DNA from 3 places in the Pseudarthrobacter sp. NIBRBAC000502772 genome. Region 3 is predicted to be linked to each of the others. Evidence: predicted binding sites of a transcription regulator. Region 3 holds the regulator's gene; each other region holds the start of a gene.

The links. The regulator HrcA, encoded in region 3, represses chaperone genes, less so after heat shock. The targets are predictions, from matches to a motif close to TTNGCACTCGNNNNNNNCGAGTGCNAA.
Region 1: the regulator HrcA is predicted to act here: its motif matches at 7,380-7,406, upstream of NIBR502772_RS17650 (FmdB family zinc ribbon protein).
Region 2: the regulator HrcA is predicted to act here: its motif matches at 6,913-6,939, upstream of groES (co-chaperone GroES).

What each region holds. Positions count from the first base shown of each region.
Region 1 is NZ_CP041188.1:3,811,792-3,821,487, reverse strand. Features, by position in the region: gene NIBR502772_RS17670 (DUF3817 domain-containing protein) at 1-261, shown strand, start outside; gene guaA (glutamine-hydrolyzing GMP synthase) at 362-1,951, shown strand; gene NIBR502772_RS17660 (AAA family ATPase) at 2,081-6,187, shown strand; gene cpaB (Flp pilus assembly protein CpaB) at 6,207-6,953, opposite strand; gene NIBR502772_RS17650 (FmdB family zinc ribbon protein) at 7,053-7,319, opposite strand; gene NIBR502772_RS17645 (5-formyltetrahydrofolate cyclo-ligase) at 7,436-8,056, opposite strand; gene galU (UTP--glucose-1-phosphate uridylyltransferase GalU) at 8,164-9,069, shown strand; gene NIBR502772_RS17635 (GNAT family N-acetyltransferase) at 9,075-9,692, shown strand.
Region 2 is NZ_CP041188.1:3,835,126-3,844,821, forward strand. Features, by position in the region: gene NIBR502772_RS17715 (NAD(P)/FAD-dependent oxidoreductase) at 1-178, opposite strand, end outside; gene NIBR502772_RS17720 (hypothetical protein) at 175-513, opposite strand; gene NIBR502772_RS17725 (response regulator transcription factor) at 624-2,276, opposite strand; gene NIBR502772_RS17730 (ATP-dependent DNA ligase) at 2,480-4,003, opposite strand; gene NIBR502772_RS17735 (dihydrofolate reductase family protein) at 4,084-4,686, shown strand; gene groL (chaperonin GroEL) at 4,770-6,380, opposite strand; gene groES (co-chaperone GroES) at 6,458-6,754, opposite strand; gene NIBR502772_RS17750 (hypothetical protein) at 6,964-7,347, opposite strand; gene NIBR502772_RS17755 (class I SAM-dependent methyltransferase) at 7,403-8,632, shown strand; gene NIBR502772_RS17760 (shikimate 5-dehydrogenase) at 8,660-9,457, opposite strand; gene NIBR502772_RS17765 (glycoside hydrolase family 3 N-terminal domain-containing protein) at 9,529-9,696, opposite strand, start outside.
Region 3 is NZ_CP041188.1:3,044,298-3,053,752, forward strand. Features, by position in the region: gene NIBR502772_RS13995 (PhoH family protein) at 1-529, opposite strand, end outside; gene NIBR502772_RS14000 (GerMN domain-containing protein) at 901-1,857, shown strand; gene NIBR502772_RS14005 (16S rRNA (uracil(1498)-N(3))-methyltransferase) at 1,879-2,661, opposite strand; gene dnaJ (molecular chaperone DnaJ) at 2,664-3,791, opposite strand; gene hrcA (heat-inducible transcriptional repressor HrcA) at 3,869-4,882, opposite strand; gene NIBR502772_RS14020 (DUF3097 domain-containing protein) at 5,030-5,878, shown strand; gene NIBR502772_RS14025 (DUF4870 domain-containing protein) at 6,007-6,426, shown strand; gene hemW (radical SAM family heme chaperone HemW) at 6,442-7,671, opposite strand; gene lepA (translation elongation factor 4) at 7,708-9,455, opposite strand, start outside.

The DNA of each region.
Region 1 (9,696 bases), 770 kb from region 3:
TTCGCCGACGCCGAACCCAAGGGGGTGGTGGGCGGCGCGAACATCTCCGTCGCCGTGCTGATCGTCCACGGCTGGATGTACGTGGTGTACCTGATCTCCAACTTCCGCCTCTGGACGCTGATGCGGTGGCCGTTCATGAAGCTCATCCTCCTGGCCCTGGGCGGCGTGGTGCCGTTCCTGTCCTTCGTGGTGGAGAAGAAGTTGCACGCCGAGGTGGAAGCCGAACTGGCCACGAACCCGCAGGCCGCGCAGCGGTACTGAACGCTGCAGCGGTGGGGGAGTCCCGCCCTCGGACGTTCACTGCGTCACACCCACGGTCCTGAATGTGCGGCGGGGCAACCGCGCAAAGTAGGCTAGTACGGTGACTACTCCCACTGCATCCCAGACTTCCCAGAAGCCGGTGCTGGTTGTTGACTACGGTGCCCAGTACGCGCAGCTGATTGCCCGCCGCGTCCGGGAAGCGAATGTGTATTCGGAAGTGGTTCCGCATACCTTCACCACCGAGCAGCTCCTGGCCAAGGACCCCGCCGCCATCATCCTTTCCGGTGGCCCCTCCAGTGTTTACGCGGACGGGGCACCCTCCGTCGGCGCCGACCTCTTTGAGGCCGGAATCCCGGTCTTCGGCATCTGCTACGGCTTCCAGGCCATGGCCAACGCGCTGGGCGGAAAGGTCGACAAGACCGGCCTGCGCGAGTACGGCTCCACCCAGACCACCATCCTCGGCGAGGGCCGCTCTGTCCTTGAGGGGATGCCGCAGCACCAGAACACCTGGATGAGCCACGGCGACTCCGTACACGAGGCGCCCGAAGGCTTCGAAGTGCTGGCGACGACGGCTGGCGCGGAAGTGGCTGCCTTCGCCAACGAAGAGAAGGCCCTCTACGGCGTGCAGTGGCACCCCGAGGTCAAGCACTCGGCCTATGGCCAGCAGGTGCTGGAAAACTTCCTGTTCAAGGGCGCAAAGCTGGAGCCCAACTGGACCACGGGGAACATCCTCGAGGAGCAGGTGAACCGGATCCGTCAGCAGATCGGCGACGCCCGGGTTATCTGCGGGCTCTCCGGCGGCGTTGACTCCGCCGTTGCAGCGGCGCTCGTCCAGCGGGCCGTCGGCGACCAGCTGACCTGTGTGTTCGTAGACCACGGCCTGCTGCGCGAAGGCGAAGCCGAGCAGGTGGAACGCGACTTCGTTGCTGCCACGGGCGTCAAGCTGTATGTAGCCAACGAGCAGGAGCGCTTCCTGTCCGCCCTGGCCGGCGTCAGCGATCCGGAAACCAAGCGCAAGATCATCGGCCGCGAGTTCATCCGCGCGTTCGAAGAGGCCGAGCTGGCCATCATCGCCGAGGCCGCGGCCCATGGCGAGAAGATCAAGTTCCTGGTCCAGGGCACGCTGTACCCGGACGTCGTCGAATCCGGCGGCGGCGAAGGTGCTGCGAACATCAAGAGCCACCACAATGTCGGTGGCCTTCCCGAGGACCTGCAGTTCGAACTGGTGGAACCGCTCCGGGCACTGTTCAAGGACGAGGTCCGCGCCGTCGGTGCCCAGCTGGGCCTGCCGCAGGAAATCGTGGGCCGCCAGCCGTTCCCCGGCCCCGGCCTGGGAATCCGCATCGTCGGCGACATCACGCAGGAACGCCTGGACCTGCTCCGCAAGGCGGACGCCATCGCGCGTGCCGAGCTGACCGCGGCCGGGCTGGACAACGAGGTGTGGCAGATGCCTGTGGTCCTGCTGGCCGACGTCCGCAGTGTGGGCGTCATGGGTGACGGCCGCACATACGGCCACCCGATTGTGCTCCGCCCCGTTTCGTCCGAGGACGCCATGACGGCGGACTGGTCCCGCCTGCCGTACGATCTCCTTGCCCGGATTTCGAACAGGATCACCAATGAGGTGGAAGGCGTAAACCGGGTGGTGCTGGACGTGACCAGCAAGCCGCCGGGAACCATCGAGTGGGAATAACAGTGTGAGTGGCCGGTCTCCGTCAGCGGAGGCCGGCCATTGCTGTCATCCGTTGAAATCCGCCGCAATTTGGCCTGATCCAGTGTTGCGGTCTCTCATCCCGGCTCCTTTGCGGCTACGCTCGAAAGTATGCCGGTATGGTCCAGGGCGTCACGTGCAAACGCAGAAAAGAAGGCAGTAGTGTCAGTTGGTCAAGGCCACGCGGAGGGTTCTGAGGAGCTCGGAAAATGGCTGTCCGGGCTTAAACCCGTCACCGGGGCAGACACCATGCTGCGTTTCACCAAGACCCCCGAAGGTTCCATTGACCTGACCCATGCGCACCCGTCAGGTCTGGCCCAGCTCATGGCCGGCCGCCGCACACGGTTGTCCACACTCATCCGCGACCACCAGCAGTACGTCGTCGCGGCCCGGGCATCGCGGAACATCCGCTCGAAGATCTTCGAACTCGGTAATGACCGTGGCATAGATGCCGGATACCTTTCCGCAGGCACCGTTGTGTGGACCTCCGCTGTTGGCGGCAAACCCCAGCGGGTTTCCGCGCCGGTGATGCTCACCGCAATCTCGCTCACGGTCCGCCCGGGTGAGGACGACTACGAACTGCAGCTCACCGAGCAGGCCAACATCAACCCGGCCCTGGTCCGGCACCTGAAGACCATCCATGGCATTGTTTTTGACGTCAACGCCGTGACACGCCTCGCGTACAGCACCGCACGCTTCGATCCCCAGCCTGTCCTGGATAGGCTCGCAACCCTCATCCGGCCCATCCATGGCGCCGAAGCCCAGCACAATCTGCTGGTGTCCACGTTTGCGGACCTCTCCGGCAACCTGGACGATCCCTGGATCAACGAGGGCAACCCGCTGGTCGCCGCCCTGGCCAAGGCGGCCAGCGGTGAAGTCATTGATGTACCCGCGCCGGACCCGTCCCGCTTCCCGAGCGTGGACGCGCGCCACCCGGACGACGAACTCCTCCTCCTCGACGCCGATCCGGACCAGCAGTACGTCATTGATGCCGCCCGCGCAGGAGACTCGCTGGTGGTCAGCAGCCCGCCGGGCACGGGACAGACCCAGACGGCCATCAACACCATCGGTGCACTGGTGGACGCCGGGCGGTCGGTCCTGGTGGTGGGTGACCGCCGGGCCAGCCTGAATGAAGTATCGGCACAACTGGAATCGCTGGGACTTGAATCCATCCTGTTCCAGCTCTCCGGCACAGCCACACCACAGCAGCTCAAGGCCCAGCTGGTGCGGGCTATCGTACGGAACGAAAAGTCACTTGAACCGCAGCTGGGGAACCTCCACCGGACCCTCACCGAGCACCGGCACGCCCTGATGGACCACGTGGCGTCCCTGCATAACGTGCGCCAGCGCTGGGGCTGCTCGCCGTATCAGGCCATGCAGTCATTGGCCGAGCTGACCTCCATCCACCCCGCGCCCGCCACCACCGTGCGGCTCAAGCGCAGTGTGCTGGACAGCATCCGCGACCGCAACGAGCTCGCCGGCAGGCTTCGCCGCGCTGCCGAGCTTGGCAGCTTCAGCCGCGCCTCCACTACCAGCCCGTGGCACGGCGCCCGGCTGCTCACCCGCAAGGAGACCGAGGAGGCCCAGGAACTCGCCCGGTCAGTGGCCAAGAACCTGCCTGTCCTGCGCGACCGGATGAACAGCGTGGCCGAACACGCCGAAATCCGGCTTGGCACGTCCTTCTCGGAGTGGGGGGAGCAGCTCGAGCTCCTCATGGCTGTCCGCGAAAGCCTCGACAAGTTCACACCGGACATCTTCGACAGGCCGGTCAACGATCTCATCTCCGCCACGGCGTCCTCCGCCTGGCGCCGGGAGCGGAATGTCGACATGGCCTCGATGCAACGTTCCCGCCTGCGCCGCGTCGCGAAGGAGTACGTCCGTCCGGGCGTCCACATCACCGATCTCCACAGCTCGCTGGTGCTGGTGCAGGACCAGCGTGCCCTCTGGTCAGGCTACGCCACCTCGCAGCGCCATCCGGCTGTCCCCTCGGGCCTTGCCGAGATGAACGTGATGTACCGGTCCCTGGACCGGGAGCTGACCCAGTTGGGGGAAGCCCTCCGGTACACGCAGGCCGGCGGTTCGCTGGCCACGGCCCGCTATGAGGAACTCATGGAGCGGCTGGAGCGGCTCGTGGCCGACACCCACACGCTGAAAACGCTGCCCGAGCGCACCCTGCTTGTAGAAAACATGCGCGAGCACGGCCTGGGGGAGCTCCTCGCCGATCTTGCGGAGCGGGAGGTTCCCGCAGAGTCCGTCGCAGCCGAGCTTGAACTGGCCTGGTGGCAGTCCGCGCTGGAAGCGATGATCAGCGGGGATGATTACCTGGCCATGTCTGACGGGGACGCACTCCGGCAGCTTGAGGCCGAATACCGGCTCGCGGACAACGCCCATATTGCCAGCGGCGCGGCGCGCCTGCGCTGGGAACTGTCCGAACGGTGGCGTGCTGCGCTTGCGGAACACCCGCGCCAGGCCCAACTCCTCAGGAGCCTGCTCAAGGACGGCCGGGTTACCCTCGCCGCGCTGACGGCCCAGGCAGCCGAGCTGGTCCCCATGCTGGTGCCGGTCTGGTCGGTCAGCCCGTACCTCATGACCGGGCTCCTGCCGGCGGAACAGCGCTTCGACGCCGTGGTCATCCTGGACGCCGAAGCGACGTCGCTGCAGGCCGTCCTGCCCGCCATCGCCCGCGCCAGGCAGGTCATTGCTTTCGGTGATGCCAAGATTGCCAGCCCCCGGACGTTCACTGTGGGTGTTGAGCGGCTGGCCGCCGGTGAAGCGGCCCACCAGCGCGTCGAAAGCGCGTTCTCGGCGCTGTCTGCCATCCTGCCTGTCTGGCGGCTGAATTTTGTCTACCGCGCGGTTGACGAGGACCTGGTCCTGCAGCTGAGCAAGAACTCTTACGACGGCGCCCTCCGCAGGCTCCCCGAGGGACAGTCCGCCACGGGCTTGGACAGGGCGCTGCTGGTGGAGTACCTTCCCGACGGCACCGGACTGCCCAGTGCCGACCACGAAGGCGTCGAATCCGTTGTGGCCGAGGTTAACCGGGTGGTGCAGCTGGTCTTTGAGCACGCGCGGACACGGCCGCGTACATCGCTGGCAGTGGTCACCGCCAGCCTTCGCCATGCTGCCCGGATCGGTGAGTCCATCCGTCTTCAGCTCCCGAACCACCCGGGCCTGGCCAGCTTCTTCAGCGCAGGATCCGAGTCGTTCCGGGTGGTTGACCTTGAGCGGGCGCAGGGCCTGGTCCGTGACCACGTGATCTTCTCACCCGGTTTCGGCCGCACTCCGCACGGCCGGGCGCTGCACAATTTCGGACCCCTGTCCGCTGAGGGCGGGCGGGAAAAATTCGCTTTGGCGATGACACGTGCACGGCGTTCACTCCACGTCCTGACGTGTTTCCAGCCCGAAGACCTCGATCACACGCGGCTGTCCTACGGCGCGGTGGACTTCTACGAGCTCCTGAACCGTGAGATTGCGGGAAAGACCGATCTCGGAACTCCGGCCTCGCGTGCCGCCGCCAGTGAGCAGGCGCTTGGGGCCGATCCCCTCGTCGCCGATCTTGGTGACCGGCTGCGTGCCCGCGGTGCCCGCGTCTGGCACCAGTACGACGGCGTGATTGACGTGGTGGCCGCAGCAGACCCGCTCAGCACCATGGGGCAGGACGACGCCGAGATTCCGCGGCCGGTGGCCATCGAATCGGATGGCACGGAGCAATACCGCATCATGAGTGTCCGTGAGCGGAGCCGGCTCCGTCCGCAGCTGCTGGAACGGATGGGCTGGCGGTACATGCCGCTGTGGACCATCGAAGTCTTCACGGACCCGTCCGCCTGCGCGGACCGGATCGCGGGTTACCTGGGCCTTGAGAATATTCTGCCGCCCGGACGGGGCGCGGCTTCGGGCGGATTCTTTGACGAGGACGTGGACCCGCTCGCGCTTGCGAGCGAAGGAAACGACAGGAACGACGACCAGGCCGGACGCCTGGCCAGTGAGGAGGCGGTTGTTGTGACCCCACGGAACGCCGACCAGGCAGATACACACGGTAACGACCAGGCGGACGACGCACGAAACGGGAACGCGGCTGTGCCGGAGCGCCAGCTGCCTGGGACAGCTGGCATCCTGCCCAACAAGGCTGCGGAGGATGACCCGAAGCGCTGGGGCGATGGCCCCGACAACGATCACGACGCATGGCTGAAGGAAAACAAGCCGCCGCACTGGGGCTGACCTCCAGGCTGCAGCGGCGTCACCCGGCCCCGCCCTCGGGTCCCACCAGGACGAAAAACAGCTTGCCCTGAGTGGAGGCTCCCGCCAGCCGGGCAGCCTGCTCCGGGGCTGCTGCCACGACGATCAGCCCGTCGGTCTCGCCGGTGCCCAACCACTGACCCGTCTTGCCGCCTTGTCCTGACGTCCACAGGACGGGAACGGATGAAGCCAGCACCTCCGAGGGGGAATGCTGGTCGTAGCCGTTCGCCCCGGTCAGCACCACGTTGACCAGTTGCCCGGGCGATACGAGCTGGATGGAGGAGGGATCGGCCATCCTCAAGGGCACGGCTGCGGAGCCCGGTGGCGTTCCGGTCAGGAGGCCGGGACCCAGCAGCAGGGAGTCTGTCACCAGTTGGCCCTTCCGCAATGGGGCTGCCAGTTGCTTTCCCGCGGCGTCACCGGTGTCGGACATGGACCCGGCAGTGAGCATCCCCGGCGGGATTTTCGTGGCCGTCAGGTCCGTGGCTGTCAAGGCCGTGCCTGCGGGGAGATCCCGCGCCGCCGCCAACACCGAGACCGTATCGGCGGGCGGGGGAGTGAGCTGATGGACCGTGATCCCGGCAGCAAGGCAGAGCAGGAGCGCTATTGCGAGGCGCCGGTTCCGGCCCAGCCAGGACAACAGCCTGTGGCCACCCGCGCCCCGGGGTCGTGCTGACGGGAGCGGACGGCGGGCAGGGCGTCCCGGCGGGGCGGATCCACGGCTGGAACGAAAGAGGGTAGCGGGCATGGGAACCACGCTACGTTCCGGCAACCGAGCCCGACAGAAGCAAAGGTGGCTATGTGGAAAACCGTGCTGCCGACGTCGTACGTCTTTTTTGGCGGGAGGTCAGCTGGCGGCAGCGGCAACCGTGGCAGGTGCCGGCGCCGGTGCGGCCGCGGGGGCGGAGGGGGCAGCCGAAACGGTGCTTCCCTTGGCATCCCGGGAGTCGGTCCGGTAGAAACCGGAGCCCTTGAAGACCACGCCCACGCTGTTGAACTTCTTGCGCAAGGCGCCCTGGCACTCCGGGCATGAAGTCAGGGTGCTGTCGGTAAACGACTGGAAAACGTCGAAGGCGTGGCCGCAATCCTTGCAGGCGTAAGCATAAGTGGGCACTGGTGATCCTCCTCGGGGGCAAACGAGAGGTCCTGTGCTGCGCTGAGCGGAAACCGTCCATTAGCAGTCGTAGGGCCTGAGTGCCAATTCTATCACCCCCGGTAGGCAGCCTTCCGTCAGGCCGGGTCCGGCAGCCGGATCAAACCTGAGGGCGTGAGCGCGGCCGGAACCCTCCGGTCAAAGTCTTCGGCGGGAATGCTTCCGGCCGGGAGCAGTTCGGAATCGAAGACGATGGCCGCAAACGGGATCTCAAGGCCGTTCCCGGCGAGGGAGCCCAACAGGACGTCGTAGTAGCCGCCGCCCTGGCCTATGCGGTTGCCGTCCTTGTCCACGGCCGTAGCGGGGACGAAGAGTGCAGCAACGGAGGCCATGATGCCGAGGCCATGGCGCGGTCCGGCCGGTTCCAGCACGGGGGCGTAGCGGCTGCGGACAAACTCGACGCCGGGAGTCCAGTAGGTCCAGCTCAGCCGGCGGCCGGGCTCGCAGACAGGGAGCAGGACCCTGTGGCCATGCCGGTGGAGTTCGATGATCAGGGGCAGCGTGGGCGGCTCCGGGGCCACGCCCAGATAGGCGCAAAAGGTCGACGGCGTCCCACCGGTGAGCTGTTCAGCCCAAGCAGTGCCGTGGACCGCCAGGGCGGCGCCTACTGCGTCGCGTTGCGTGGGGTCCGTCGCGGCGCGGCGCGCACGATGCTGTGCGCGGATGTCCGCCTTGGCTTCACTGCTGCCTTGGGGCATGCCGCTCCTTCGTTGCCGTTCGGGTGGCCGTTGCAGCGTCTGCGCCGCGCTGGCTCAGGAGCCACCACCAATTACTGAATGGTCAGCCCCTCCGTTAGATTAGTCCAGTGACTACCACTCAGCAGACAGTACGCAAGGCCGTTATTCCAGCTGCCGGCCTCGGCACCAGGTTCCTGCCGGCCACAAAAGCCATGCCCAAGGAAATGCTCCCGGTGGTGGACAAGCCTGCCATCCAGTACGTGGTTGAAGAGGCTGTCAACGTTGGCCTTAACGACATCCTGATGATCACGGGACGCAATAAGCGTGCCCTGGAGGACCACTTCGACAGGGTTCCTTCGTTGGAGGACACGCTGGAAGCCAAGGGCGACCTGGCCAAACTTGAGTCCATCCAGGCAGCCAGCAACCTCGGTGACATCCACTACGTCCGCCAGGGTGACCCCAACGGCCTGGGCCACGCGGTACTGCGTGCAAAGCAGCACGTCGGCAACGAACCGTTTGCCGTCCTCCTCGGCGATGACCTGATCGATGCCCGGGACGAACTCCTCAGCACCATGATCGAAGTCCAGTCCAAGACCGGCGGATCCGTGGTGGCCCTCATCGAGGTGGAACCCTCCCAGATCAGTGCCTATGGTTGCGCCGATGTGCAGGAGATCGACGGTGAAGGCTACGTCAGGATCAACAAGCTCGTCGAAAAGCCCAGCGTGGATGAGGCGCCCTCAAACCTGGCAGTCATTGGCCGCTACGTGCTCCACCCGGCAGTTTTTGACGTGCTCGAGCACACCGGCCCGGGCCGGGGCGGGGAAATCCAGCTGACCGATGCCCTGCAGGAGCTGGCAGCCGGCGATGGTGATGGCTACGGGGTTTACGGCGTGGTCTTCCGCGGCCGCCGCTACGACACCGGTGACAAGCTCAGCTACCTCAAGGCCTGCGTCCAGCTCGCCATCGACAGCGACGACCTTGGCCCCGGGCTGCGGGAGTGGCTGCCGGGCTTCGCGGCCGGCCTCGCTAAATAACTGCCGTGCGCCCCGGATCCATCTGGCCCGTGACACTCGAATGCGGCGACCTGATCCTGCGCCCCATCCGGTACCGGGACAAGAAGGAATGGACCGAGGTCCGTGGGCGCAACAGCGAGTGGCTGGCGCCCTGGGAAGCATCCAACCCGGCACCAGGCGGTGCGCTGCCTGACTACCGGCAGATGGTGCGGTCCTTGAAAATCCAGGCCGCCCAGGGGACGGCCCTGCCGTTCCTCATCACTGAGCGCACACCCAGGTTGGCTGCCCCGGTCATTGTTGGCCAGCTGACCGTGTCCTCGATTGTGTGGGGTTCGGCCATGATGGCCACGCTGGGGTACTGGGTTGACCAGGCGCGCGCGGGTCACGGCATCGCACCCACGGCGGTGGCCATGGCTACAGACCATTGCTTCCAGACCCTCGGCCTGCACCGCATGGAGATCAACATCCGGCCCGAGAATGGCCCCAGCCTGCGCGTGGTTGAGAAGCTGGGATTCCGTGACGAAGGCTACCGTCCGCGCTTCCTTCACATCAACGGGGAGTGGGCGGACCACAGGACCTTCGCGCTGACCGCTGACGAGGTCCCGGAGGGGCTGCTCGCCCCATGGCTCGCGTCCCGGTCCTGACCCG
Region 2 (9,696 bases), 790 kb from region 3:
GCGTAAATACCCGCAGCGAATCCCAACGCTGGCGCCAGGCGTCGCCGGTTCTTGGATGTGCGTCCAGGATGAGGAACGTCCGGTTCTGCTCTTTCAGGTAGTGGCCCAGGGCTAGACCTGCTTGCCCGCCACCGATGATCAGCGTGTCCAGCGTTCCGGTCACACCGTTGTTGTTCATGGCTGTTCTCCTTTGATATCCGAGGGGATGGTGATGGCTGAGCCTTCCGGGGGCTGGTCCGCCCGGCTGTCCTGTCCGTCGTCCCGGTACCGGAGCCACCATGCCAGCATCAGCGCGGATGCCAGAAGGTAGGCCAGGTGCAGGGCCCAGATGGGTCCGGCGGGGAGGTTGAAAACGTACACGGAGTGGACCGCGTTGGCCACGTTGGTCAGCATCAGGTTGCTGAGGCTGTAGGAAGCCAGGTCCTTGGTCCGTGCCGCTTTGACCAGCATCGGCAGCATTCCCACGGCGAACAGCACGGTGGAAAGTGTGCCGGCAAGTACTGGAAGGTTCATGCTTTGAGGCTATGGCCGTGCCCTTGCCGGCCGCGTCGGCCAATATATGCAACTTCAGTCACCGCGCGGCTGGGTAATTCTATGTAGTCAGGACGGTCCTATGTGGGCCGTCAGCCTGCGAGCCCGTGTTCGTAGGCGTAGCTCGTGGCGGCTGCCCGGGACGTCAGGCCCAGTTTCAGGAAGATGTTGCTGATATGCCGTGCAACGGTCTTTTCGCTCAGGTACAGCTCATCCGCGATGGCCCGGTTACTTTTGCCTGTTGCCACGAACTGGAGGATTTCTGCCTCGCGCCGGGTGAGGGGCTCCGCCGCGACCCGCGTGGCCTCGCGCTCCACCATGCCTTCGTGAAGCAGCGACGCCGCCCACGCTGCTGCCGGGGCGGCGCCAAGTTCCAGGAACGCATGGTGGGCTGCCTCCAGGTACATCTGCGCGGAGGCCTCATCGCCCAGCGCACGGCAGGCACGGCCGGCCAGCGCCTGGCAGCGTGCCGCTTCGTACGGAACGCCAAGCTCCTGCCAGAGCCTCCAGGCCCGGCGCAGGGACTCCGACGCGCCCGTTGCGTCACCTGCGGCCAGGCGGACTGCGCCGTCCGCCTGGCAGGCAACGGCCTGGACCATGGGCCGTGGTGACTGCCGGGCAAAATCCGCGAGCCCGTCAGCGCCACGACGTGCAGCGTCCAGGTCTGGCACGGCAAGCTCGATTTCCACCACGGCGGGCAACAGGTTCCAGCGGGTGGCCGCGTCAGCACCGCCTGCCGCCCGGCGGATCATCTGCTGCGCCTGGCGCACGTCTCCGCGGGCCAGGGCCAGGAGGGCAAGGCCCGGTTGCGGCTCGTAGCCGCTCCGGGCGGCCTGCCGGTAGGAAGCCTCGGCGCCGTCCAGCTTGCCGGTGAGCCGCTGGATGTCACCCTGTTCGTAATAGCCTCCGTAGAGCGCCTGCGGGTCCCCCCTGGTAGACAGCCCCTGTGCGGCTGCTGCCGCCTCAAGCGCTTCAGTCCACGCTCCGTGAAGGCGGAAAAGTTGGGCCCGGTGGGACTGGCACTGGCCGCTGAAGGCCACCAGGCTGGGTTGGTCGCGGCAGCGACGGTCAAGAGCCGCGGTCCATTCCAGCGCCCTCCGAAGGTCAAAGACCAGATGGCAGTTGCCGATCACAGCACAATAGATAATTCCGGACGGGACGGGGGACAGCTCGCCCGCCGTCACGGCCACCATGACCTCGTCGAACATCCTGAGGCCCTCTTCTGCACGCCCCAGCATCAGCGTCGCCTGGCCCGAGCCCAGGAGGCCCAGCGCGGCAACGTCCCTGTCCTGGAACCGTTGGCCAAAGTCCGCAACCTGGGAGAAGACCTGCAGGGCACCTGCGGGGTCACCGCCGTAGAGCTTCCCCAGGCCCAGCGGGACGAGCAGGAGGCCTTGCACTGCGTTTGGCTCACTGAGTTCTTCGACCAGCCTCTGGCCGCGGGCGAACCAGCCGCCGGCCTGGGACTCCTCGCCCACGTTCATCAGCTGCATGCCCAGCCAAGCGGCACACCGGGCAGCGCCCGCGACATCGCCCACCCCCAGGAATTCCTCGTGGGCGCGGGTCAGGGAATCGAGGCCGGCGGTGGTGTTGCCCGCGAGGATTTCTGCGGTCGCCAGCAGCTCCAAGTCCGTTGCCGCCAGTCCGCCGCGCTGGTCGGCATTACGGAAGTTCTCGTAGGCATCGGTCCAGCGCTGCTCGCGGAACGCTGACCGGCCCAGCTCAAGGACCGTCCCAGCCGACATCTGGCCTCCTTCCGGATCCAGTCCGCCCGCGGCCGGCCTGCCTGGCCCCTGACAACCACCGGACGGGTTCGTATTAAGCGCCACGGTACGCCCGCGGCATTCCCGGCACAACAGGGAGGGCGGCAGGTGCCTCGCGGCCCTGATCCCGGTGTAACCTCCGGCGCGTCGAATGCGGCCGGCCGGAAGGATTCCTCGTCCTCCGGCTACGGACGCAGCAGCGCGCGCAGCGTCTGAATGGTGTCTGCCTCCGCCGCCGTCTTGTCGTCGCGGTAGCGCTTGACGCGTGCGAACCGAAGGGCGATTCCGCCGGGATAGCGCGAGGACTGCTGCACGCCGTCGATCGCGATCTCCACAACGGTGACGGGCTCGACCCAGACGGTGCCCGCCGTTCTCCGCACCTCCAGCTCCTGAAACCTCTCGGTCTGCCAGCGCAGCAGCACATCGGTAATGCCTTTGAAAGTCTTGCCCACCATCACGTAGCCGCCGGGTTCGCCGAACTCGCCGGCCGGGTCGAGGGCTCCCAGGTGCAGGTTCGACAGGAACCCGGTCCGCCGTCCTGACCCCCACTCGCACGCGAGCACCACCAGGTCGTAGGTGAGCACCGGCTTTACCTTGATCCAGTTGGAACCACGCCGGCCGGCCACGTAGGCCGATCCGACCGCCTTCACCACCACACCCTCATGGCCCGCGGCCAGCGCATCGCGCGAGACCCGCTCAGCAACGGCCGCATCCGCCGTGATCTCTCCCGGTATCCGGTACTCGGGGGCGATCCGCTCGAGCACGCCGATGCGCGTCGCCAGCGGTTCGTCGAGCAGGTCGCGCCCGTCGATGTGCAGCACGTCGAAGAACCACGGATGCAGCACGGTAGCGCGCGCCGCATCCGCCCCAAACCGCGACATGGTCTCCTGGAACGGTCTCGGCCCGCCGTCCTCGTCGAGGGCGAGGGTCTCGCCGTCGAGGATTACATCGCGCACCGGCAGCCCTCGCACAACTTGCACCACCTCGGGCAGCCGGTGGGTCACCTCGGCCAGGGTGCGGGTGTAGATGCGCACATCGTTGCCGACGCGGTGCACCTGGATGCGCGCGCCGTCGAGCTTGTATTCCACGGATGCCTCCCCCGTGGCCTCCAGCGCCGCGCTGGCACTGGCCGCGGTCGCGGCGAGCATGGGCTGCACGGGACGGCCGATGACGAGGCCGACAGCGTCAAGCTCGGCCGCCGTTCCCGTGATCGCAAGCAGGGCGGTCCCGCCGAGATCGCCGGAGAGCATCGCCGCGCGGCGTACGGCGTCGACGGGCCGATCGGCGGCGCGGGCAACGGCATCCGTCAGCACCCCCTCAAGCGCACCGGTACGCAGTTCACCGAGCAGCACGCCGGCGATGAAAGCCTGCTCGCGCTCGGTGGCTGCCGCCGTGAGCAACCGGAGGGTCGCGGCGCGCTCCGCGGCTGATCCTGCGCCTGCGGTGACGAGCAGCCGATCCAACGCAGCGTCGAGGTCGGCGACAGTCAGGTTCGGTTCGGCGGCCGGCTTCCCCATGGCTGCTGTCATGCCGCGCCAGCCGATCCCAACACGGCCCTGTCGCGGCCTGGCGATGAGCAGGCCGACGGCCGCCGCGATGTCCACGGGCTCGAGCCGGCGCAGCAGATCGGCCAGTGCGTCGATCTTCGCGAGTCGGGAGCGGGTCGACGCGACGGCATCCGTGGTTTTCACGAGCTCGTCTAGCAGCATGGCATCAGTCTGCCACGCCCGCCGACGCCGGACAGTGAAGAACGCTGGACAGCACCGGGACGCCGTTCCAGAATGGACGCGTGGGCATCATCGTCGCGAACCTGTTCATCACTCTCGACGGCGTCTACCAGGCGCCCGGCGGTAGCAAGGAGGACACCGAGGGCAGTTTCGCCTTCGGTGGCTGGCAGATGCCGGTGTCCGACGACGAAGCCGACGCGGCCATTGGCGCCGAGGTCGGCCGCATCGACGCCCTGCTCCTCGGCCGGAAGACCTATGACATCTTCGCGGCCTACTGGCCCCACCAGTCCGACGACATCGGCGGCACGCTCAACCGGGCGCCCAAGTTCGTTGTCTCCAGCACACTGACCGCTCCGAGCTGGGCGGGCACCACGGTGCTGCCGGATGCCGCGGCCGCGGGGCGGCTCCGCCAGGAGTACGACCAGGTACACATGTTCGGCAGCGGCGTCCTCATCCGTTCATTACTCGCGGCAGACGTGATCGACCGCCTCCACCTCTGGCTCTATCCGATCACCCTCGGGCAAGGCAAGCGCCTCTTCGACGCCGGGACTATCCCCGCCTCCTTCCGCCTCACCGAGCCGGCGCGCACCTTCCCGAAGGGGGCGGTGTCGCTGGTCTACGAGCGTGCGGGCGGTGTTGAAACGCAGGACATGCCTGGCGCGTAGGGCGGGAACGGCACGAGCTGGCCGAAAAGCACAAAAACCGGCCCAGCCGAAGCTGGACCGGTTCTTTGTGCAGAGACTGCAGCCTAGTGGCTGTGGCCGGCGTGCTCGTCTTCGTTTGCGGGCTTCTCCACTACGAGGGTCTCGGTGGTGAGAACCAGCGCAGCGATGGATGCCGCGTTGCGCAGGGCTGCACGGGTGACCTTGACCGGGTCGATGACACCGGCGGCGATCAGGTCCTCGTACTCGCCCGTCTTGGCGTTGAAGCCGTTGTTGGTTTCGAGCTCGGCAACCTTGGCGGTGACAACGTAGCCGTCGAATCCGGCGTTCTGGGCGATCCAGCGAAGCGGCTGGACCAGCGCGCGGCGGACGATGCCCACGGCAGCGGCGGCGTCGCCTTCGAGTGCCTTGACTGCAGGGTCCTCGTCGAGGGCCTTCAGTGCGTGGATCAGCGCGGAACCGCCACCGGCCACGATGCCCTCTTCGAGGGCGGCGCGGGTGGAGGACACTGCATCTTCGATGCGGTGCTTCTTTTCCTTCAGCTCAACTTCGGTGGCTGCGCCGACCTTGATGACACCGATGCCGCCGGCCAGCTTGGCCAGGCGCTCCTGGAGCTTTTCGCGGTCCCAGTCGGAGTCGGTGCGGGTCAGCTCGGCGCGCAGCTGGGAAACCCGGGCTGCGACGTCTTCTGCGGAACCGGCGCCGTCAACGATGGTGGTGTTGTCCTTGGTGACCGTGATGCGGCGGGCGGTACCCAGCACCTCAAGGCCAACCGAATCCAGGCTGAGGCCCAGTTCCGCGGAGATGACCTGCGCACCGGTGAGGGTGGCGATGTCCTGCAGCATGGCCTTGCGGCGGTCGCCGAAGCCCGGAGCCTTGACGGCAACAACGTTCAGCGTGCCGCGGATGCGGTTGACGATCAGTGTGGACAGGGCCTCGCCCTCAACGTCTTCGGCAATGATGAAGAGCGGCTTGGAGCTCTGCAGCGCCTTCTCCAGCAGCGGCAGGAAGTCCTGCACGGAGGAGATCTTGCCCTGGTTGATCAGGATAAGGGCGTCTTCGAGGACGGCTTCCTGGCGTTCGGAGTCGGTCACGAAGTACGGGGACAGGTAGCCCTTGTCGAACTGCATGCCTTCGGTGAGGACCAGCTCGGTCTGCGTGGTGGAGGACTCCTCGATGGTGATCACACCATCCTTGCCGACCTTGCCGAATGCCTCGGCGAGGAGCTCGCCGATTTCGTCACTCTGGGCCGAGATTGCTGCCACGCTGGCAACCTGCGTGCCTTCAACCGGGCGTGCGTTCTCGAGCAGGCGGGCTGCAATGGCTTCTACCGAAACCTCGATGCCACGCTTGATCTGGCCCGGAGCGGCGCCAGCCGCAACGTTGCGCAGGCCTTCCTTGACCAGGGCCTGGGCGAGCACGGTGGCCGTGGTGGTGCCGTCGCCGGCAACATCGTTGGTCTTCGTGGCTACTTCCTTGGCCAGCTGCGCGCCAAGGTTCTCGTAGGGGTCATCAAGCTCAATTTCGCGGGCGATGGTGACGCCGTCATTGGTGATGGTGGGTGCCCCCCACTTTTTGTCGAGGACAACGTTGCGGCCGCGGGGGCCGAGCGTCACCTTGACAGTGTTGGCGAGCTTATCGATGCCGGCTTCAAGCGACCGGCGTGCAGCGTCGTTAAACGCAAGCTGCTTTGCCATGGTTTTGTCCTTTCAAAGACAGAACCCCGCACTGTTGTTCAGTCAGGGACGGAACAGCAGCACGGGGATCCAAAGAGTTACTTTACGACGATCGCCAGAACGTCGCGGGCGGAGAGCACGAGGTACTCGGTGCCACCGGTCTTGACTTCAGTTCCGCCGTACTTGGAGTAGATAACAACGTCGCCAACGGCAACATCGATCGGAACGCGGTTGCCGTTATCGTCAAAGCGGCCGGGGCCTACTGCAACAACTTCGCCTTCCTGCGGCTTCTCCTGTGCGGAGTCCGGGATAACCAGGCCGGAAGCCGTGGTCTGCTCGGCTTCGAGCGGGCGGACAACAATACGATCCTCAAGAGGCTTAATAGAGACCGACACTCGGACCTCTCCTTCTACGTCAGCAAATTCATGGACAGTTGAGCTGCTTCGCCGTGGCTGGCAAACCGTCGTCGCGGTGCCGGCAGCAGCCTGGCTGGCAGCTCTTCATGTGTTAGCACCCTCCTAGGGAGAGTGCTAATGATGACTCTATGTATTGGTTAGCACTCGGTCAAGGCGAGTGCCAGAATTATGTCGCCGGCGAACAGCTGTTACCGGCCGGTGAGGTCCTCGAGATCGACGTCCTCGTCGCCGTCGTCCCCTTCCTCAACGGTGCCCCGCCGCAGGTACAGCACCACGGCGCCGCCCACGGCAGCCAACAGCGAGACCACCAGCAGGATGATGCCGCCTATGCGCGCCCCGGCGTAGAGGCTGCGGATCTCCTGTGCCTCGTCCGTGGCGTCCTGGATGTTTTTGCCGCCCACGGAGTAGACCGTGGCGTTGAACGTGTCCAGGAAGAGGATGATTACCAGCAGCGCGACGCAGACCACGGCCACCGCGGATCCTGCAATCAGCGCGGGGCGGGCAAACTTCACCAGGTCCGGCTTGCTTGCTTGGGGTAGTCCGGACGGCTGGGTGCCTGCGCTGTCTTCCATGCCTTCAACCCTAGCGGGAACTGGCCGCCGGGCTACCTCCACTAGGCTTGAACCCATGGCTCAAGCACCGCAGGACCAGATCGCCCCACTGCTCACGAGCGAAGGCTGGGAGCTCCTGGCGTCCCTGGGCCCGTACCGCGAGGACAAGTCCTTCGAGCTCAACGCGGCTCTCCGCAAGGCCGGGCACTCCCCCGCACTGGTCTCCGCCGTCCTCACCCAGTCCCGGCTGCGCACTAAAGCCGAGCTGAAGTTCGGCGAGTTCGCCCGGAGCATGCTCTTCACGCAGGCCGGGCTGGAACAGGCCACGCGTCTCACGGTTGCCGCCCGGCATGCCGAGCGCTTTGCGCAGGCCGGTGTCCGCCACGTGGCCGACCTCGGCTGCGGCCTTGCCGCGGACTCCCTGGCCCTGGCATCGATGGACATCACGGTCACGGCCGTGGAAATGGACGAAACCACCGCCGCCTGCGCCACGGTCAACCTGATCCCCTTCCCCAACGCCACCGTGGTGCACTCTGACGCCACCACCGTCCCGTTGGACGGGGTCGACGGCGTCTGGCTGGATCCCGCACGCCGGGTCACCTCCACCTCGGGTACCAAGAGGATCTGGGATCCTGAGGCCTTTTCGCCGCCGCTGTCCTTTGTGGAATCGCTCGCCGCCACCGGGCGCGCCGTTGGCGTCAAAATGGGCCCCGGCATGCCGCACGAGTCAGTTCCCGCCGGCTGCGAGGCGCAGTGGGTATCGGTGGGCGGCGACGTCACCGAGGTGGCCCTGTGGTTCAACTCCGTGCGCCGGCCCGGAATCCGCCGCGCGGCGCTGCTGCTCGGCCCGCAGGGAGCCGCCGAGCTGACCAGCGCCGAAGATTTCGACGGCGGTCCCGCCGCGCCGGTGGGTCCGGCAGCGGGCTACCTGTATGAGCCCGATGGAGCGGTGATCCGCGCCGGCCTGGTGGCGGACGTCGCGCTTCAACTGGGCGGGCACCTGCTGGACGAGCACATCGCCTACATCTGCGCCCCGGAGCTGGTGGACACGCCGTTCGCACGCTCCTACAAGGTCCTGGAAGTGATGCCGTACAACGTCAAGGCGCTCAAGGCCTGGGTGAAGGAGAACGCCATCACGGTACTGGACATCAAAAAGCGCGGCACGTCGGTAACCCCGGAGGAACTGCGCAAGCAGCTGTTCGCCGGAAGCAAGGTGGCCGGGAAGAAGACAGGACAAAAAACAGCCACCCTGGTCCTGACCCGCATTGGGGAAGACCGGGTGGCCATCTCGGTGGAACCTGCCTGAGGCAGCGAACCGTCCTGAGACCCGGCCTTACTGGGCGCGCATGAAGTCCTCGGCGGCCCGGACCTGCTCGTCGGTGGGCCGGACACCGGTGTAGAGCACAAACTGCTCGAGCGCCTGGATGGTGGCCACCTCGGCGCCCGTGATCACCTGTTTCCCGGCGGCGCGGGCCGCCTTGATCAGCGGCGTCTCCGCAGGGAGCGCCACGACGTCGAACACCACTTTGGCTGCCGCGATGGCATCTTCCGGGAAGGACAGCGAGTCCACTTCCGGGCCGCCAGCCATACCGATGGGGGTGACGTTGATGATCAGGTCCGCGGTCCCGCCGTCGAGCGTTGCCCGCCACTGGAACCCGTACTGCTCTGCGAGCGCCCGGCCGGTTTCTTCGTTCCGGGCGATGACGGTGACGTCCGTGAAGCCGGCGTCCCGCAGGGCCGCGACGGTGGCCTTGGCCATGCCGCCGGCGCCCTGGACCAGCACCGAGTAGTCCGTGGGCACGGCGTTGCTTTTGAGCAGCTGTTCGATCGCGGTGTAGTCCGTGTTGTAGGCCTTGAGATGCCCGTCGGTGTTCACGATCGTGTTGACCGAATCGATGGCCTTGGCGGAAGGATCCAGCTCATCCACGAGGGCCATCACGTCCTCCTTGTACGGCATGGACACAGCGCAGCCGCGGATTCCAAGGCCCCTAACGCCGGCGATCGCCTGGGCCAGGTCGGTGGGGGCGAAGGCCTTGTAGATCCAGTTCAAGTCCAACTGGTCGTAGAGGTGGTTGTGGAACCGCGTCCCGTTGTTGCTGGGCCGGGCCGACAGCGAAATACACAGGGTCATGTCTTTATTCAGAATGGGCACCTGTCTATTAAAGCGCCGTTGACCGATTCGGCGATGTGTTGCGGGCCAAGTTACGGGCAGCCGGTGCCTGCCGGATAGCTTCCGACGGCGGCGGGCAGCTTCCCCGGGGCAGTCGCCTTGCCTGCCAGCACGGCAACGAGGGCGTCAAAAGCGCCAGGCGTGCGGCCGTAGAGCGCAATCTTCACCGGGGCAGTGGAATCCTGCAGCGGCCACGGCGC
Region 3 (9,455 bases):
GCGCCTGGACGGCCTTGGCCATCGCGAGGTACGTCTTACCCGTGCCTGCAGGGCCAATCCCGAAGATCACCGTGTTCGCATCAATCGCGTCCACGTAGTTCTTCTGGTTCAGCGTCTTGGGCCGTATGGTCTTCCCCCTGCTGGAGAGGATGTCATGGGTGAGGACGTCCACAGGGTTCTGCAATGACTGGCTGCGGAGCAAGGCGACGAGCTGGTGCAACACCGCGGGGCTGATGACTGTGCCACGGGCCACGAGGCCGCGCACTTCATGCAGCAGCCGCATGATGCGGGGAACTTCGTTGGCAGGGCCGCTGAGGGACAGTTCGTTTCCGCGGACGTGGAAGTTAACGGACGGGAACTGCTCTTCGATGTAACGCAGGGCCTCGTCATGGCTGCCGAGCGATTGGACCATCTGATCGGAGTTGTCAAAGAGAACCACCTCCGTCCGGACACCGGGAAGTGAATGGGGGAATTCTCCGGCGGCGCGGTCAGTATTGAGCCGGCGCTTTCCGTTCGCTGATTCAGTCATGGTGCTGGCCCGCAGGCCCGTGGTCCCCTCCAGTTCGAAAAATTAAGTGCGCCGGCTGCTGCGTGGGGGCTGTTGCCGAGCATGCAGGAGCCAGCGGAGTCCTTCCATCTTACGCCAGGAGGCACCTCCCGGCAGCGTCAGGCGGTCCCCGGCGAGGGTGCCCGTCACCGGCATACTGCGGGACGGTTGGCGTCATTAGGTATCAACTTCATATCGGGCTCATATCGTTCCCGTTGCAGTTGGGCCGGCAGCCCGGATTCGGTCCTTTTGGCGGAGCTGGCTATGCGATGCTGGAAATCACAGCCGTCCGGGGACCGGCTCACGGGGCCCAGGCCTCGCCATTTCACAGCCGGAAAGGACAGGCCACGAGAGTGCCGGAAACAGCGACCCCCCTCAGTGCCAGGCGCGTCGCGCCGCGTTTTCGTCCGCAACGTTTCCTGGGCCTGCTGCCAGCATTCCTCCTTCTCAGCGGTTGTATCGCGGACCCCAGCCCTGAGCCCAACCTGACGGCAAACTCCAGTGCTGCCGCCACCGGCTCCCCGGGGGCACCTTCCACCAGCGCGCCCCTGGAAACCACACAGTCCTCGAATAAGGCCCCGGTCTACTGGATTGGCCGAAGCAACAGCAACGTGTTCCTATACCGGGAGTTCCGGGACGTGCCGGAGCAGGAGAATCCAGTGACCCGCGCCCTGCGGGCCATGATGTCCGAGAAGCCGCTGGACCCGGATTTCTTCACGCCCTGGCAGGATCCCGAAAAACTCGCCTCGTCCATCTCCGGCAAGAACGTCATTACCGTCGACGTCTCGGAGGATGCCTTTAACAGCAATCTCGACGCCGACATGGCCGGCCGCGCCATTCAGCAGCTGGTCTTTACCGCTACGGCAGCGGCCGCGAGTTCCGGCCTGATCGATTCCGGCCAGCAGATCCAGGTCAGGATCCTGGTGGATAGCCACACCGATTACGTTGCCTTCGACCACGTCCAGCTTGGCGACCCCATGTCCCGAGCCGCCGGAATGGTGGCGCCCGTGTGGATCATCGATCCGCAGGAAGGGACTGATTTGGCCGGCGGAAGCGTCAAGATCACGGGCCGCAGCACGGTTCCGGGCGGTAAACTCCGCTGGCAGATCCTGCGGGCCGAAGCGAACGGGAACAAGGCGCCCTACCTGACCGGGGAGACCACTGCAGCTGCCGAAGCCGCCCAGTCCGGAGTCTTTACCCTTGCCCTTAGCCTGTCCTCGGGGAGTTACGAGCTCCGCGTTTCGCAGGTGGATGCGGCCGGCACCAGCCAGGAGCTGAATGTGGATACGCGGAACTTCAACGTCCGGTAACAGCCCGCGCAGCAGTCGGCCTCAGGATACCGGTGCTGTCCAGCGTCCCAGTACATCACTCGCCAGAACAACCGCTGCCGGTCCGGCCGTGGATGACCTCAGGACGTGGTGTCCCAAGAGCGCCGTCACGGCGCCGGCGTCGCAAAGCCGGGTGACTTCGCGGGGACTGATTCCGCCCTCCGGACCAACGATGAGCAGAATTTCCCGGGGTCCGCCGTCAGCCTGGGTGCCCTGCCATGATTCCAGGACAGACCGGAGCGGCCGGACCGCGTCTTCGTGCAGGATTACGGCCAGATCCGCTGCCGCCACGGCCGCCGCAAGGCCTGGCGTTTCGACGGCGGCGCGCACCTCGGGGATCCAGGCGCGGCGTGCCTGCTTGGCGGCGGCAGTGACCACGGACTGCCATTTTGCGTGGGCCTTGGCCGCGCGCTCACCCTTCCAGCGGACAATTGATCGCTCGGACTGCCAGGGAACTACGGCATCAATCCCGAGTTCGGTTGCCGTTTCCACGGCCAGTTCATCGCGGTCCCCCTTGGCCAGGGCCTGCACCAGCACAAGCCGGATGTCGGGCCGGTCCTCCACAACGAGGGCGGAGCATTCCACGGTGAGCTCCGCGGGCGACGCCGACACAACAGTTCCCGTCAGCCGCCTTCCGGCGCCATCGGCAATGTCCACCGCCTCTCCGGGAGATAGCCGTTTTACGGTCACGGCGTGGCGTGCCTCCGGCCCTTGAAGGACAAAACGGGCACCGGGCACCAGACCGTCCAGCGACCCGGCACCGCTGAAGAAAACGGGATTGCTCACCGCTACAGGTTACCGAACCGGTCCCGCAGCTTGGCAAAGACGCCGCCGCTGGCAGCCAGTTTGCCTTCCGTGAACTGCTCGCCCCGGAGCTTCGCCAGCTGCCGCAGGAGATCCTCCTGCGCGGCATCCAGCTTGGCCGGCGTCTCCACCTGCAGATGGACCATCAGGTCCCCGCGGCCGTAACCGCGCAGGTGCGTCACGCCGAGTCCACGGAGCGTGATGATCTCCCCTGACTGCGTCCCTGCCTTGACGTCGATTTCCTGCAGCCCGTCAAAGGTTTCCAGTGACAGCTCGGTGCCTAGGGCGGCGGCAGTCATCGGGATGTGCAGCGTTGCGTGCAGGTCGTCACCGTCGCGTGCGTACGTGGCGTCGTTGTTGACCCGGAGTTCCACGTACAGGTCCCCGGACGGTCCGCCGGCCGGGCCTGCTTCGCCCTGCCCGGAGAGCTGGATCCGGGTGCCCGTGGCAACACCGGCCGGCACCTTGATGGTGAGCGACCGCCGGCTGCGGATGCGGCCCTGGCCGCTGCATTCGTTGCAGGGGTCCTTGATGACCGTCCCGAAGCCTTCGCAACTGCCACAGGGGGCCGCCGTCATGACCTGGCCCAGGATGGAGCGCACCGCGCGCTGGACCTGGCCGCTGCCGCCGCAGATATCACAGCGCACAGGGTGGCTGCCGTCGCGGCAGCATGACCCGTTGCAGGTGGGGCAGGTGACGGCTGTGTCCACTTCGAGTTTCCGGTTGACGCCGAACACGGCATCGCGGAGTTCGATCCGTACACTGATCAGCGCGTCCTGGCCGCGGCGGACCCGGGAAGCGGGGCCGGAGGTGCCGCCGGCCCCGAAGAACGTGTCGAAGATGTCCTGGAACGCGAAGCCCTGGCCGGAGTATCCACCGCCGCCGAACCCGTTGTCGGTGCCGTTCTCATTGCCGGTGGTGTCATAGATCCGGCGCTTTTGCGGGTCCGAAAGTACCTCGTAGGCATGGGTCACGGCCTTGAAGCGGTCCGATGCATCGTCCCCGGGGTTTACGTCCGGGTGGAGAGTTCGGGCCAGCTTGCGGTAGGCCTTCTTGATCTCTTCCCCGGTGGCTTCCGGCGAGACTCCGAGGACGTCGTAGTGGCTGCTCAAAGTTCGTATCTCTTCCTTGTTGTACTGACGGCAGGCGTGCTGCCGGCACTGCTCTTCGTGCCTGGACCGTGATGCTGTTACGGACCCAGAATTCTTGAAAGGTAACGGGCTACTGCCCTGACGGCGGCCATGGTGGTGGGGTAGTCCATCCGGGTAGGGCCGAGCACACCGATCTTGGCAGTGCTGTCTGGTCCGTAGCCCGTGGCCACCACGGAGGCTTCCGCTAGTCCGTCGTACGGGTTTTCACGCCCGATGCTGACTGCCACGCCCCTCGGATCCTGCGCCATGTCGCTCAGGAGGCGCAGCAGGACAACCTGCTCCTCGAGCGCTTCCAGGACCGGTCCGATACTGAGCGGAAAATCCACATTGGAGCGGGCGAGGTTCGCCGTTCCGGCCATGACCATGCGTTCCTCGCGACTGCTGTGGGCGAGCGTTTCCAGCCCGTGGGCCAGGGCCTGGGCCGCCGCGCGCTGGCCTGGGCTGACGGACGAAACGACTCCGGGCAGCGAGGGGGTCAGCCGGCTCAGCGAGATGCCCGCGAGTGATCCGAGGAAGTGTGTCCGCAGCGCGGCGATAGCGTCGTCGCCGAGGTCCTGGCCGATGTCGATCACGCGCTGTTCGACCTTGCCGGTGGTGGCGATGAGGACCACCAGGACCTGCCGGGGCGCGAGCAGGACGAATTCGATGTGGCGGATGGTGGCGCGGCTCAGATGCGGATACTGCACCACGGCGACCTGGTTGGTCAGCTGCGACAGCATCCTGACGGTCCTGTCCAGGACGTCGTCCAGATCGTCGGCGCCCTCCAGCAGCGACTGGATGGCACGCCGTTCCGCGTGGGAAAGCGGCTTTACCGCTGAAATCTGGTCCACAAACAGCCGATAGCCTTTGTCTGTGGGGATCCGTCCGGCGCTGGTGTGCGGGGCCGTGATCAGGCCGTCGTCTTCCAAGGCCGCCATGTCGTTGCGGATGGTGGCACTGGACACGCCGAGGTGGTGGCGTTCCACGAGCGCTTTTGAACCTACTGGCTCGCGGGAGTGCACATAGTCCTCCACGATGGCGCGCAGTACTTCGAGTTTGCGCGGCTCGCTCATACTCCACCTCCATCCGTGGTCACTGCAGGGTTAGCACTCGACATGCCCAAGTGCTAACAGTCTAATATGAGTCACCCCGTTGTTAGCATTGGTACCGCTCCGGGCGAAATTCCGGGCCAGGATCTAGCGGCAAGGCGGAATCAATCCATGCAGTACCAGAACTGGGGTCCGCAGGAGATCACCGCGCCCGTCAAGAGCGAACTGCCTGAGGTTCCCGTGGAACGCGGCATGGTTCTTGAAGACGCCCAGTCCGGCTGGGTGGGAGCGGTGACCCGGGTGGAGAAGTCCGGCGGCATGCATGTAGTGGCCCTCGAAGACCGGCGCGGCAAGTCCCGGTCCTTCCGGCTGGGCTTCGGGTTCCTCCTGGAGGGTCAGCCCATCCGGCTCGTTCCCCCGGCGCCCCGGCAGGCCGCCCCCGTGGCCGCCGGCCGGACGGCGTCCGGCTCGGTCCGCGTTGCCGGCCAGCGTGCCCAGGTGGCCAAAGCCAGCAGAATCTGGGTGGAGGGAAAACACGACGCCGAACTCGTGGAAAAAGTCTGGGGTGACGATCTCCGCGTAGAGGGCATCGTCGTCGAGCCTTTGCATGGCATTGATGACCTGGCGGGGGCGGTGGCCGCATTCGGTCCCGGTCCGGGACGGCGGCTGGGGGTCCTGGTGGACCACCTGGTGCCCGACTCGAAGGAGTGGCGCATCGCGGCTGCCGTGATGGCCTCCCCCGGTGCGGCCGGGAACGTCCTGATCGTCGGGCACCCTTACGTTGACGTGTGGCAGGCCATCCGGCCTGCTGTCCTGGGCATCGAACAGTGGCCGGTGGTGCCCCGCGGGCAGGACTGGAAGACCGGCATCCTGGCAGCGTTCGGCTGGCCGCACTCCACCAAGGAAGACATCGGGCTTGGCTGGCAAAAGCTGCTGGGCGCTGTCCGCAGTTACGCGGACCTGGAAGCGTCACTGCTCGGGAGAGTGGAGGAAGTCATCGACTTTCTGACGGTGCCCTGACACCGGATCCAGGTCTTGGCGGCGGCATTTGGTGGCTGAACCAGTATTCTTGGTACTGCGGAGGCTGCAGTTGCTTCAGTCCGGCATTCTCCAACCCAGCACCATTGCACTTTCGAAGGAAGAAAACCGTGGCACAAAACGCACGCGAGCACCGGGACGACCACGGCGGCCAGGGCCGTTCCGAGTACCAGGGCGTTCCGGCTAATGCGCTGCCCCTGACGGCCAGCGAAGACCGCCAGTGGGCCACGCTGGCACACTTCGGCGGGATCCTCGGCTGCGTTCCGTCACTGCTGATCTACCTGATTTTCCGTGAGCGCGGGCCGTTCACCGCCCAGGAATCCAAGGAAGCGCTGAACTTCAGCCTGCCGCCCACCATCGCGGCGCTGGTGGCCAATCTCCTGGTGTTCATTCCGGTGATCGGAAACATCTTCGCCGTCATCGCCACCCTGATCTGGATTGCCCTGACCTGCTTCTCCGTGGCCGCAGGTATCCATGTCAACAAGGGCCAGCCCCACCGTTACCAGTACAACCTGCGCTGGATCAAGTAGTCCCCACCCGCACCCTCAGTCCGGCAGGATCCTGCGGACCACGGCGTCGGCCAGCAGGCGGCCCTTCAGGGTCAGTACCAGCGTGCCGTGGAAGGCAGCCGGCGGCTCCACCAGGCCGTCGGCAATGAGCCCGGCCATGGCGTGACGGCCGTGCTCGCCCAGCGTTGACGTGGCCAGTCCCGACACGAGCCGGGCCTCAAGCATCACGCGCTCCACGTCGCGGGTTTCGGCGTCGAGCGTTTCCCGCCCGGCCGCCGGTGACAGGCCCTGAGCGAGCCGTCCGGCGTAGGCCGTGGGGTGCTTGACGTTCCACCACCGCACCCCGCCCACGTGTGAATGTGCACCAGGCCCGATGCCCCACCAGTCGTCCCCGCGCCAGTACGCGAGGTTGTGCCGGCATGCCTGCTCCGGCGTCCGGGACCAGTTGCTGACCTCGTACCAGCTGAGGCCTGCAGCGCCGATCAGCTGGTCGGCGAGTTCGTATTTGTCGGCGTGGTCGTCGTCGTCGATTCCCGGGACTTCACCACGGCGGATCTGGGCTGCCAGCTTGGTGCCGTCTTCCACGATCAGCGCGTAGGCACTGATGTGGTCAGGCTGGTAGGAGAGGGCCGTCTCCAGGGAGAACCGCCAGTCCTCCAGGGACTCCCCCGGTGTCCCGTAGATCAGGTCCAGGCTCACGGCCAGTCCGGCATCGCGCGCCCACTGCACCACCTGCGGCACGCGGCTGGGCGTGTGCGTGCGGTCCAGGACCTTCAGGACATGGGGAACGGCAGACTGCATGCCGAAGGAAACCCGGGTGAAGCCGGCATCGGCCAGAACCTGAAGGGATGCCGGGGTGACCGAGTCCGGGTTTGCTTCGGTGGTCACTTCGGCGCCGGGTTCCAGGCCCCAGTGCCCGACGGCGGCCGTCAGGATCCGTGCGAGGTCTTCCGCCGGGAGCAGCGTGGGAGTGCCGCCGCCGAAGAAGACTGTGCTCAGCGGACGGTCCGGGAGACTCGAGTGCCGCAGGACTGTGGCGGCAAAGTCGACTTCGGACACGGCCGTGGTGGCGTACGCGTCCTGTGACGCTCCGCCGCCCAGTTCGGTGGCCGTGTAGGTGTTGAAGTCGCAGTATCCGCAACGAACAGCGCAGAACGGGATGTGCACGTACAGCCCGAAAGCCCGGTCCGCGGAACCGGCCACTGCCTGGGCGGGCAGCAGACCGTCCGACGGCGCGGGGTCGCCGAGTGGAAGAATGCTAGGCATTGCAGGGGCCTCCGGTGTTGCCGGCCACTGTCATCACTACTTCTTGGCCTTGTCCTTGGACTCGTCGGTGGTCAGCGCAGCGATGAAGGCTTCCTGGGGGACCTCAACGCGGCCCACCATCTTCATGCGCTTTTTGCCTTCCTTCTGCTTCTCCAGCAGCTTGCGCTTCCGGGAAATGTCGCCGCCGTAGCACTTGGCCAAAACGTCCTTGCGGATGGCGCGGATGCTTTCCCTGGCGATGATCCTGGAGCCGATGGCAGCCTGGATGGGCACTTCGAACTGCTGGCGGGGAATGAGCTCGCGCAGTTTGCCGGTCATCATCACACCGTAGGCATAGGCCTTCTCGCGGTGCGTGATGGCGGAGAAGGCATCCACCTGTTCGCCCTGGAGCATGATGTCCACCTTGACCAGGTCGGCCACCTGCTCGCCGTCGGCTTTCCAGTCCAGCGAACCGTAGCCCCGGGTCTTGGATTTGAGGATGTCAAAGAAATCGAACACGATCTCAGCGAGCGGCAGCCGGTAGCGGATTTCGACCCTGTCCTCGGACAGGTAGTCCATGCCGCCTATAACACCGCGGCGGCTCTGGCAGAGCTCCATGATGGCGCCCACAAACTCATTCGGCGCCAAGATGGTGGCAGCCACCATCGGCTCGCGGACCTCTGCGATCTTGCCGGAAGGGTATTCGCTGGGGTTGGTCACATGGACCACCTTCTTGTCCTCCAGCGTCACTTCATACTCCACGTTGGGGGCGGTGGAGATCAGGTCAAGATTGTATTCGCGTTCGAGCCGCTCCCTGGTGATTTCAAGGTGGAGCAGGCCGAGGAAGCCGACGCGGAAGCCGAAGCCGAGCGCGGCCGACGTTTCGGGCTCGTACACCAGGGCGGCGTCGTTGAGCATCAGCTTCTCCAGCGCATCGCGGAGCACCGGGTAGTCCGTGCCGTCCAGCGGGTACAGGCCGGAGAAGACCATCGGCTTGGCATCGGCGTAGCCGGGAAGGGAGGCCGTGGCAGGCTTGGCGAGGTTGGTGACGGTGTCGCCGACCTTGGACAGGCGGACGTCCTTCACACCGGTGATGAGGTAGCCCACTTCGCCAACCCCGAGACCCTGGGAGGGGGTGGGCTCCGGGGAGCTCACCCCGATCTCGAGGAGTTCGTGGGTGGCCCGGGTGGACATCATCTGGATGCGTTCACGGGGGTGGAGCATGCCGTCAACCACACGGACGTAGGTAACCACACCGCGGTACGTGTCGTAGACCGAGTCGAAGATCATGGCGCGCGCGGGGGCGTTCGGGTCCCCTACGGGGGCCGGCAGATCGCGGACGATCTTGTCCAGCAGGACCTCGACGCCCATGCCGGTCTTGCCAGAGACGCGGAGCACGTCGTCGGGGTCGCCGCCGATCAGGCTGGCCAGTTCGGCCGCGTACTTCTCAGGCTGGGCTGCCGGGAGGTCGATCTTGTTCAGTACCGGGATGATGGTGAGGTTGTTTTCCATCGCCAGGTACAGGTTCGCGAGGGTCTGGGCCTCAATGCCCTGCGCCGCGTCAACGAGCAGCACTGCGCCTTCGCAGGCCGCCAGCGAACGGGACACTTCGTAGGTGAAGTCCACGTGGCCGGGGGTGTCAATCATGTTCAGCGCGTAGCTGGTCCCGTCGAGTTCCCAGGGCATGCGGACCGCCTGGGACTTAATGGTGATACCGCGTTCGCGCTCGATGTCCATGCGATCCAGGTACTGGGCCTTCATATCGCGGGACTTAACCACCCCGGTGAACTGCAGCATGCGGTCAG